DNA from 2 places in the Aeribacillus sp. FSL M8-0235 genome. Region 1 is predicted to be linked to the other one. Evidence: a T-box and tRNA genes for the amino acid it is inferred to sense, from the RefSeq annotation. Region 1 holds a T-box; the other holds one or more tRNA genes.
What was found. A T-box is a leader RNA that pairs with one kind of tRNA and senses whether it is charged. The one in region 1 lies ahead of alaS (alanine--tRNA ligase), so its partner is inferred to be a tRNA-Ala.

Region 1 (5,938 bases):
GCAATTTCCTTAATTAATTTTCCAGCATGGAACCCTTTGTCAACTAAGTCTTTTGTGATGCCGGCTGCTAAATTTACTTTTCCGTCTGATACCGTTGCTAGCACAACAATAGCCGAGCCGAGCTTTTGCTTCAGTTCATCGACCATGCCGCGCAATCTGTTCATATCTTTCACTTGAACTTTTTCCGCAAGAACTGTTACACCGTTGATCGTTACCGCTTTTTCAGCGATGTTCCCCGCTTCCAGATTGCTAAGCTTCATCGTAAGAGATTCGTTTTCCCGCTGTAGTTCTTTTATTTCTTGCTGCAGACTGTCAATTCTCTCCGGCAGATTTTTTACATTCGCTTTCAGTTTTGCCCCAATTTCCTTTAACAATAAATATTGTTCATTCATAAACCGGTACGCTTCTTTTCCTGTCACCGCTTCAATTCGGCGGGTTCCTGCACCAATTCCAGTTTCGGAAACAATCTTAAACAGTCCGATTTCCGCTGTATTTGTTACATGGCATCCGCCGCAAAGCTCAAGCGAATAATCGCCTACTTGAACAACGCGAACAATTTTTCCGTATTTTTCTCCAAATAAAGCCATCGCGCCCATCGCTTTCGCTTCGTCAAGAGGCATGTGCTCGATAGAGACTGGAATGCTTTCCCAAATTTTCTCATTTACAATTCGCTCAATTTCTTCCAGCTCTTCTGTTGAAACTTGTCCAAAATGTGAAAAGTCAAAACGGAGACGGTCGGAAGCAACAAGCGATCCAGCTTGGTTGACATGTACGCCCAGCACGTCCTTCAGCGCTTGGTGCAGCAAATGTGTCGCTGTATGATTTTTCACGATGGATTTTCTAGACTCTGCACAAACGGAAGCGTAAACTGCTGCTCCTTTTGTCAAAACGCCTTTTTCGATGACAGCCCGGTGCAAGTGTTGGCCGTTCGGCGCTTTTTGCACATCTTTTACGTTTAAGACCACATCATCATTTTTGATGATTCCTTTGTCAGCAATTTGACCTCCGCTTTCAGCATAAAAAGGCGTCTCGTCCAATATAATTTGGACCTCTTCCCCGCTCTCGGCTTGATCGACTAATTCCCCATCTTTTATGATCACAAGCACCCGTGCATTTGCTTCCAGGGTATTGTAGCCGACAAATTTGCTTTCCTCTTTTAATTCCACAAGAATTCCGCTTTGCACTTGCATCGAGTCGACATCCTGTCTGGCTTTTCTTGCACGTTCTTTTTGATGCTCCATTTCTCGTTCAAAGCCTTCATAATCCAGCTCCATGCCTTCATCTTGTGCGTATTCCTCCGTCAATTCCACTGGAAAACCGTATGTGTCGTAAAGCCGAAACACATCTTCGCCTGGAATTATTCGGCTACCCTGTCCTTTCTGCTTTTTGATTACATCCGCTAAAATGGCAAGCCCTTCATGGAGAGTCTCATGGAAACGCTCTTCCTCATTTTTAATTACCTTTTGAACAAAGGATGCTTTTTCTTTTACTTCCGGATAGTAATCGTTCATAATTTCCGCTACAACCGGAACTAATTCATACATAAACGGGCGGTCTATGTTGATCGTTTTTGCATACCGAACCGCTCTGCGGATAAGACGGCGAAGTACATACCCTCTGCCTTCATTAGAAGGTAGCGCACCGTCTGCAACAGCAAATGTAACCGTGCGGATATGGTCGGCAATCACTTTAAAAGCGACATCTTTCTCTTTGTCGGTTCGATAAGCTTCCCCCGAAATCTTTTCGGTAGCTTGAATGATCGGTAAAAAGAGATCTGTGTCAAAGTTGGTCGGCGCATTTTGAATGACAGAAACCATTCGCTCTAAGCCCATGCCTGTATCAATATTCTTTTTTGGAAGCGGAGTGTAAGTTCCATCAGGATTATGATTAAATTGAGAAAAAACAAGATTCCAAACTTCCAAATAGCGTTCGTTTTCACCACCGGGATAAAGTTCCGGATCATTTGGATCGTTTCCAAATTCTTCTCCACGATCATAAAATATTTCAGTATTTGGTCCGCTTGGCCCTTCACCAATATCCCAGAAATTCCCTTCCAAACGGATAATTCGTTCTTCCGGCAACCCGATTTTATTTTTCCAAATGTCATACGCCTCTTCATCTTCCGGATGAATAGTAACTGATAATCTATTTGGGTCGAAGCCAATCCATTTTTCGCTTGTTAAAAATTCCCATGCCCATTCAATCGCCTCTTCTTTAAAATAGTCGCCGATTGAGAAATTTCCGAGCATTTCGAAAAATGTATGATGGCGTGCTGTTTTTCCGACATTTTCAATATCGTTTGTTCGGATTGATTTTTGTGCGTTAGTAATTCTCGGATTTTCAGGAACAACCCTTCCGTCAAAATATTTTTTCAATGTTGCGACACCGCTGTTGATCCACAATAGTGACGGATCATCAACCGGAATTAAAGAAGCGCTCGGTTCAACCGAATGTCCTTTTTCCTTAAAAAAATCTAAAAACATTTGACGAACTTGTGCTGAAGTGAGCTTTTTCATGGCATTCCTCCTAAAATGTCTTCATTTTTCTCGCAAAATAAAAACTCTCGCCTATGTAAATGCTCTGATTTACACAGGGACGAGAGTTACTCGCGGTACCACCCTGATTATGAGCCAATTGCTCATCACCTTCATTTGCCGTAACGTGGCATTTTCGTCAGGTTTTGCCTGCACTCAGAATTAGCGTTCTGTTGCCCTTCATCTAGAGCTTCTTTCAGCCTCGGAAGCCCCTCTCTTTTAAGATGGACTGCAACATACTCGATTCGTCATCGCTTTCATGCACTTATTCCATGTCTAACACGAATTATAGACAAGGAAAAATCGCTTGTCAATGCGCTTTCCTCAGACGGATGATATGCAGCAATATCTCTTTCAGAACAGTGATAAAAGGCACAGCTAAAATTAAACCGATCACTCCGCCGATTTCTCCGCCCGCCAAGAGCGCCATAATAATCACCATCGGATGCATATGCAGGCTTTTCCCAACGATGAAAGGGCCAAGAATATTACTTTCAATAAATTGCAGCCCAAAAATGATGAAAAGCACTACAATTATTTTGTTAATGGAGAGCGTCGCAGCGACCATCAAAGCAGGAACCGCACCGATAAATGGACCGAAATAAGGAATAATATTGGTCATTCCGATAATCGTCCCTAAAATTAACGGATATTTAATTTTAAACAGCCAAAACAAAATCGAAGCCGCCAGCCCGATCAGAAAACAAACAAATAGTTGCCCCCGCAAATAACTTCCGAGCGACTCATCGACGTTTTCTAAAAAACGTCTCCCTTCACGTCTCCATTTCTTCGGGGTGAAGTACCAAATGGCCTTTTTCATTTTCTCATAATCTTTCAACATATAAAAAACGAGAAAGGGAATGACACCAATAATAACAGCATAATCAATAATTGACTTCATGCTTGAAAGCATCCGTTCAAGAAAGGCAGCGACGGATGTTTCCATTCCAGCAATAAAAGATTCAATTCGATGATGAATTTCTCCAGGTAAATTGGTTGTTCCGTCATGAATTTTATCCGTCCAGCTTTGGTAATATTTTGTAAACATAGGGATATTTTCGGAAAGGTCTTTCATTTGTTCAACAAAAATTGGGACACCTTTATAAAAGCTAAAACCGACTCCTCCGAAAAAAATAAAATAGATGATGAGAATCGAACATGTTCTTGGAACACCTGAACGGTAAAGTTTTTCCACTACGGGATGAAGCAAGTAGGTAATGAAGCCGGAAAGCATAAAAGGAATTAAAACAGCTTTTAACATTTTGAAAATAGGAAACCAAATGACTTTTAGCTGAAGAACCATATATACAAACAATGATAAAATGAGAAAAAAAATGATTCGGAAAAGCCATTTCCGCTCTCGCTCATTCATCCCGCATCCCTCCTCTTATTATTTTGAGGAATGCTCACGAAAATATGCATGAAGGCGCCCATTTTAGGCGCCTCAAATCGCACGATCTTCTTCAGGAAACAAGTCATCTAAAGAACTTAATGTTCCGTCTTCTTCTACTTGATGTGTGTGAATAATGCCTTTTGTAACGGTAAGCTCAATAAAACAATGCCAACAATAATACTGATTGACTCCGATTTTTCCAATATCTTTGCTTTTACAATTCGGACATGTAAACAAACAGGGACACCTTCTTTATTCATTTATTTAATTATTTATTAATCCGGTATGTTCTCGCTATGCACACTACTATTTGTTACCATTTTCAAAAAAATTATACGTCTCTATAAAGCATGCTTTTTATGCTTAAACAATTTGTCCCCTGTTTGTAGCATCATCTGTCAATCGTTATCGATCTTATGGAAAGGAACAAATTTATTATCCTTCGCCCTCTTCCATAAAATCATATGGAGTGATGTTCTCCATCCCAATGTTGGCATCTTCTAGTGGAAAAGGAAGCTCCTCTTTCAGCTCGGCAAGTTCAGACGTTTTCAGCCTCTCTTTTAAGGTTGTCTGCCTCATCGACTCCTGATTGTTGTATACTCCCATTTTTAACGCTTCCCATTCTCCGCACATAATTAAAAATTGCTTGCTCCTTGTAACAGCTGTATAAATCAAATTTCTTCTCAACATCCGAAAGTAGCCTTTTACTACCGGCAAAATGACAATCGGAAATTCGCTTCCCTGCGCTTTATGGATGGAGCAGCAGTAAGCATGAGTAAACTGATTAAAATCTTGCTTCGTATAGGTTACTTCGATACCGTCGTAAGAAATGACCACCATATCTTCTTTTTCGACATTTTCTTTTGCGTAAAAAATAGAAACAATCTCCCCAATATCGCCATTAAACACGTTTTGATCAGGCTGATTGACGAGCTGCAGCACTTTGTCCCCAATTCGGTAAATAACGTTGCCATGCTTGATCTCTCTTTTTTCTTTTGAAGGGGGGTTTAACATTTCCTGAAGCATTTCATTCAACTGATCAATGCCGGCAATCCCTCTGTACATCGGTGCCAACACCTGTATATCCTTCGCAGAATATCCTTTTTTCAAAGCGTTCTCAATTACTCTCGTTATAACTTCTTTTATTTGTGATGTTGTACAAGGAATAAACGATCTGTCTTGTGTCGTTTGCAAAAGGTTCGCTGGAAGAGTTCCTTGGCGGATTGAATGGGCCAAATCAATAATTGTAGATCCTTCTGCTTGTCTATAAATATCTGTCAGCGTAACAACTGGGATTCGTCCGGATTGAATCAAATCGCGAAGCACTTGGCCGGGTCCAACGGACGGAAGTTGGTGTTCGTCTCCAACAAGAACAATTTGTATGTCCGAAGGAAGCGATTTAAACAATTGATGCATGAGCCAAATATCAACCATTGATACTTCATCAACAATCAGAAGCTTTCCAGAAATCGGATGATCCTCATTGTGTTCAAATCCTTCTGAACCATTCCATCCTAAAAGGCGGTGGATTGTGACGGCAGGAAGACCGGTTGCTTCTGCCATTCTTTTTGCAGCTCGTCCAGTAGGTGCCACCAGTACAATGGGAAACGGCTCTTCCTTCTTTTGATATTCTTTTGGGTTCAATGAAAGGCCGTGGAGGTTCGCATAAATTTCAACGATGCCTTTGATAACGGTTGTTTTTCCCGTTCCAGGCCCGCCGGTCAGCAAAAGAATCGGCGAATGAATAGCCCGCTGAATGGCTTCTTTTTGAGAGGGGGCATACTGAACATTCATTTTTTCTTCCAGTTTTCCTAACTCCAGCAAAAATTCTGATTCAGGAAACATATCTTGAAATTGGTTTTGGGCTAAAATTTCTTCAATGTTATTGGCAAGTCCCACTTCAGCATAGTAAAGAGAGGGTAAATAAATTCGATCTTCCTCGACGATAATTTTTCGATCTTCTTCCAATTCAAGAATGATTCTTTCAATATCCTGATCAGATATGTCTTCT
Region 2 (5,938 bases), 2.5 Mb from region 1:
CCCACCTGACACTGTCTCCCGCCCCGATCAGGGGCGCGGGTTAGAATGTCAGTACAGCCAGGGTAGTATCCCACCGTCGCCTCAGCGCAAGCTGGCGCTCACGCGTCTCTGGCTCCTACCTATCCTGTACAAGCTGTACCCACATTCAATATCAGGCTGCAGTAAAGCTCCACGGGGTCTTTCCGTCCTGTCGCGGGTAACCTGCATCTTCACAGGTACTATAATTTCACCGAGTCTCTCGTTGAGACAGTGCCCAGATCGTTACGCCTTTCGTGCGGGTCGGAACTTACCCGACAAGGAATTTCGCTACCTTAGGACCGTTATAGTTACGGCCGCCGTTTACTGGGGCTTCGGTTCGCACCTTCGCTTTTCGCTAAGCGCTCCCCTTAACCTTCCAGCACCGGGCAGGCGTCAGCCCCTATACTTCACCTTACGGTTTCGCAGAGACCTGTGTTTTTGCTAAACAGTCGCCTGGGCCTTTTCACTGCGGCTCATCATGGCTTATCACCTTGATGAGCACCCCTTCTCCCGAAGTTACGGGGTCATTTTGCCGAGTTCCTTAACGAGAGTTCTCTCGCTCACCTTAGGATTCTCTCCTCGCCTACCTGTGTCGGTTTGCGGTACGGGCACCTCTCACCTCGCTAGAGGCTTTTCTTGGCAGTGTGGAATCGGGAACTTCGGTACTTCCTTTCCCTCGCCATCACAGCTCAAGCACACGGCAAGCGGATTTGCCTGCTTGCCAGCCCTAACTGCTTGGACGCGCACATCCAGCCGCGCGCTTACCCTATCCTCCTGCGTCCCCCCATTGCTCAAACGGTGAGGAGGTGGTACAGGAATATCAACCTGTTGTCCATCACCTACGCCTTTCGGCCTCGGCTTAGGTCCCGACTAACCCTGAGCGGACGAGCCTTCCTCAGGAAACCTTAGGCTTTCGGCGGAGGGGATTCTCACCCCTCTTTCGCTACTCATACCGGCATTCTCACTTCTAAGCGCTCCACCGGTCCTTCCGGTCCGGCTTCGATGCCCTTAGAACGCTCTCCTACCGCTGACACCAACGGTGTCAACCCGCAGCTTCGGTGATACGTTTAGCCCCGGTACATTTTCGGCGCAGAGCCACTCGACCAGTGAGCTATTACGCACTCTTTAAATGGTGGCTGCTTCTAAGCCAACATCCTGGTTGTCTAAGCAGCTCCACATCCTTTTCCACTTAACGTATACTTTGGGACCTTAGCTGGCGGTCTGGGCTGTTTCCCTTTTGACCACGGATCTTATCACTCGCAGTCTGACTCCCAAGGATAAGTCATTGGCATTCGGAGTTTGACTGAATTCGGTAACCCGATGGGGGCCCCTCGTCCAATCAGTGCTCTACCTCCAAGACTCTTCCCTTGAGGCTAGCCCTAAAGCTATTTCGGAGAGAACCAGCTATCTCCAAGTTCGATTGGCATTTCACCCCTACCCACACCTCATCCCCGCACTTTTCAACGTGCGTGGGTTCGGGCCTCCAGCAAGTGTTACCTTGCCTTCACCCTGGACATGGGTAGATCACCTGGTTTCGGGTCTGCGACCTCGTACTATTTCGCCCTCTTCAGACTCGCTTTCGCTGCGGCTCCGCCTTTCGGCTTAACCTTGCACGAAATCGCAACTCGCCGGTTCATTCTACAAAAGGCACGCCATCACCCGTTAACGGGCTCTGACTACTTGTAGGCACACGGTTTCAGGTTCTCTTTCACTCCCCTCCCGGGGTGCTTTTCACCTTTCCCTCACGGTACTGGTTCACTATCGGTCACTAGGGAGTATTTAGCCTTGGGAGATGGTCCTCCCTGCTTCCGACGGGATTTCACGTGTCCCGCCGTACTCAGGATCCACTCGGGAGGGAACGGAGTTTCGACTACAGGGTTGTTACCTTCTCTGACGGGCCTTTCCAGACCTCTTCGTCTACCCCGTTCCTTTGTCACTCCTTAATCGAGTGTCCTACAACCCCAAGAGGCACGCCTCTTGGTTTGGGCTGTTCCCGTTTCGCTCGCCGCTACTCAGGGAATCGCTGTTGCTTTCTCTTCCTCCGGGTACTTAGATGTTTCAGTTCCCCGGGTTGCCCTCCATACCCTATGGATTCAGGTATGGATACTGCCCCATTACGGACAGTGGGTTCCCCCATTCGGACATCTCCGGATCGACGCTTACTTACAGCTCCCCGAAGCATTTCGGTGTTTGTCCCGTCCTTCATCGGCTCCTAGTGCCAAGGCATCCACCGTGCGCCCTTTCTAACTTAACCGTTTCTTCCTAACATGAGCGATCTATTCGTGAATGTCTTTCCGTTATCCAGTTTTCAAAGAACAATGCTTTTTCTTTCAATGAGCTCCCTTGCTGCTTGAGTTGCTTCGAGCCGAACATCCGATCCTTCGAATGGGCTCTCGCATAGGAGCAATGCTTCCAATATTCATCAAACTTATGGTGGAGCCTAGCGGGATCGAACCGCTGACCTCCTGCGTGCAAAGCAGGCGCTCTCCCAGCTGAGCTAAGGCCCCAGGATGGTCTTATTTATGGTGGGCCTGAGTGGACTTGAACCACCGACCTCACGCTTATCAGGCGTGCGCTCTAACCGGCTGAGCTACAGGCCCATCCTGTATTTTTTTATTCAGCTTCTATTCGCTGGGAAATCGACTTTGCGAATTCACCAGCAAACGGGGAAGGATGTGATCCTTCAAAACTAAACAAAACGGAAAAGCGTACCTTTTTCAATGTATATATCCTTAGAAAGGAGGTGATCCAGCCGCACCTTCCGATACGGCTACCTTGTTACGACTTCACCCCAATCATTTGTCCCACCTTCGGCGGCTGGCTCCCGTAAGGGTTACCCCACCGACTTCGGGTGTTACAAACTCTCGTGGTGTGACGGGCGGTGTGTACAAGACCCGGGAACGTATTCACCGCGGCATGCTGATCCGCGATTACTAGCGATTCCGGCTTCATGCAGGCGAGTTGCAGCCTGCAATCCGAACTGAGAGTGGTTTTTTGGGATTCGCTCCACCTCGCGGTTTCGCTGCCCTTTGTACCACCCATTGTAGCACGTGTGTAGCCCAGGTCATAAGGGGCATGATGATTTGACGTCATCCCCACCTTCCTCCGACTTTTAGCCGGCAGTCACCTTAGAGTGCCCAACTGAATGCTGGCAACTAAGGTCAAGGGTTGCGCTCGTTGCGGGACTTAACCCAACATCTCACGACACGAGCTGACGACAACCATGCACCACCTGTCACCCTGTCCCCGAAAGGGGAACGCCCTATCTCTAGGGTTGTCAGGGGATGTCAAGACCTGGTAAGGTTCTTCGCGTTGCTTCGAATTAAACCACATGCTCCACCGCTTGTGCGGGTCCCCGTCAATTCCTTTGAGTTTCAGCCTTGCGGCCGTACTCCCCAGGCGGAGTGCTTAATGCGTTTGCTGCAGCACTAAAGGGTGGATACCCTCTAACACTTAGCACTCATCGTTTACGGCGTGGACTACCAGGGTATCTAATCCTGTTCGCTCCCCACGCTTTCGCGCCTCAGCGTCAGTTACAGGCCAGAGAGCCGCCTTCGCCACTGGTGTTCCTCCACATCTCTACGCATTTCACCGCTACACGTGGAATTCCGCTCCCCTCTCCTGCACTCAAGTTCCCCAGTTTCCAATGGCCGCTCGCGGTTGAGCCGCGAGATTTCACATCAGACTTAAGGAACCGCCTGCGCGCGCTTTACGCCCAATAATTCCGGACAACGCTTGCCACCTACGTATTACCGCGGCTGCTGGCACGTAGTTAGCCGTGGCTTCCTCGTCAGGTACCGTCAAGGTACCGCCCTGTTCGAACGGTACTTGTTCTTCCCTGACAACAGAGCTTTACGATCCGAAGACCTTCTTCGCTCACGCGGCGTTGCTCCGTCAGACTTTCGTCCATTGCGGAAGATTCCCTACTGCTGCCTCCCGTAGGAGTCTGGGCCGTGTCTCAGTCCCAGTGTGGCCGGTCACCCTCTCAGGTCGGCTACGCATCGTCGCCTTGGTGAGCCGTTACCTCACCAACTAGCTAATGCGCCGCGGGCCCATCCTGCAGTGACAGCTAAAAGCCGCCTTTCAACCGAAAACCATGCGGTTTTCGGTGTTATCCGGTATTAGCTCCGGTTTCCCGAAGTTATCCCAGTCTGCAGGGCAGGTTGCCCACGTGTTACTCACCCGTCCGCCGCTAACCTAAAGGAGCAAGCTCCCTTCGGTCCGCTCGACTTGCATGTATTAGGCACGCCGCCAGCGTTCGTCCTGAGCCAGGATCAAACTCTCCAAAAAAAGTTTGTCACCAAATGCTCTTGTCAGAATCAACAGGCACGCTTTTCGTTTTGTTCAGTTTTCAAGGATCATATAACTACTTCGACGAAATAACATTATAACAAAACAATTATGTCCAGTCAATGCTTTTTATTTTTTCACAATGACTTTCATAATATATCATGGCGTCAAAATGTTTGTCAATACATTTTTTAAAACACTTAACAAACAGCGACGATTAATAATATATCAACTTTAAACTATTTCGTCAACACCTTTTTAAAATTATTTTTAATTCTCCATCCTTATTCATAATTAAAAGTTCAATTCATACAATTTTACAAGATAAGGACAAGGAGGAGCATCAATGAACCGTTTTTACATCATCCATATTAAAAAAATCAAACAATTACTTTTTTTAATCATAATCGCTTTTTTTACTGCTGTCTTTATGTACTTTCAAACAATACCAAATATCCCGGTTTTCACTACAAAGAACGGGCCGAAAGCAATTTATAAAGGAGACGGAAGCGGTAAGAAAATTGCCTTGACATTTGATATTAGCTGGGGAGATGAAAAAGCAATTCCAATTTTAAATACTTTGAAAAAATATGGACTAACCAATGCAACATTTTTTGTATCCGCCTCATGGGCCGAACGCCATCCTGAAGTAGTCAAAAGAATTATCGATGACGGTCATCAGCTCGGCAGCAAAGGATATGCTTATAAAAACTATACTGAGTTGGACACTAACGAAATTAAGCGTGATTTATCTTTAGCCCAGCATACATTTCAAAAGCTTGGTATCAAGGATATAAAATTGCTGCGGCCCCCAACCTGCCAATTCGATCAAAACGTTTTAAATATTGCTGAACAATATGGATTAACTGTCGTCCATTACAGTGTAAATTCAAATGACTGGCAAAACCCGGGAGTCAACAAGATTATCCAAAATGTTACGAAACACTTAAAACCAGGTGATATTATCCTGCTTCACGCATCAGATTCAGTTAAACAAACTAACCAAGCGTTGCCGGCGATTATTCAACATTTGAAACAAAACGGCCTTAAAAATGTAACCGTACAAGAATTAATTGAAAACAGCAATGCAAGAACGAAAGAACTATCATTCAAATGAAAAGAACTTTGGAAGTAAATTCAAACCAATCGTTTTCAATATTTTGGAAATCAATAAGCATTTTAAAGAGCTATAAGGAAAACTCCTTCAGCTCTTTTTTGCTTTTGGCGAGTCATTTGTCATTTTCGGCAAAATCAACAATTGGTAAGCATTGCAAATTAAAATTGGAAACAGCATTAAATACAGCCAATCTCTATCATTGACACGAAGGGCCGGCATCCACTCAATCACTGAAACAACAACCATAAAAAACAATGCAGGGACAAACGCATCTTTATTCGTCTGTTTTTGCTTAAAATAAGCAATTACAGCAGAAAACAACAAAATGACAACAGCTACTAAAATATACGGGACAATGGAATCTCCAGTTTGCGCAAAAAATTGATATCGAAAATAAACTAAATCAAACAACACAAAAATGATTAACAAGATTTGAACAGAGTTCCATAACGAAACTGAGCGAAAAATGCCTAGGCCAAACCTGTGCACAGTCAAATAAGCGAAAAAGCCCAT

Region 2: it has a tRNA-Ala gene. The T-box ahead of alaS (alanine--tRNA ligase) is inferred to sense a tRNA for this amino acid. The anticodon was not compared.

What each region holds. Positions count from the first base shown of each region.
Region 1 covers NZ_JBBOBW010000001.1:2,640,935-2,646,872, forward strand. Annotated here, with positions in the region: gene alaS (alanine--tRNA ligase) at 1-2,516, opposite strand, end outside; T-box leader at 2,589-2,795, opposite strand; gene NSQ71_RS12860 (AI-2E family transporter) at 2,845-3,906, opposite strand; gene NSQ71_RS12865 (hypothetical protein) at 3,979-4,164, opposite strand; gene recD2 (SF1B family DNA helicase RecD2) at 4,363-5,938, opposite strand, start outside.
Region 2 covers NZ_JBBOBW010000001.1:167,400-173,337, reverse strand. Annotated here, with positions in the region: rRNA gene NSQ71_RS00950 (23S ribosomal RNA) at 1-2,272, opposite strand, end outside; tRNA gene NSQ71_RS00945 (tRNA-Ala) at 2,450-2,525, opposite strand; tRNA gene NSQ71_RS00940 (tRNA-Ile) at 2,542-2,618, opposite strand; rRNA gene NSQ71_RS00935 (16S ribosomal RNA) at 2,755-4,308, opposite strand; gene pdaB (polysaccharide deacetylase family sporulation protein PdaB) at 4,655-5,425, shown strand; gene NSQ71_RS00925 (KinB-signaling pathway activation protein) at 5,513-5,938, opposite strand, start outside.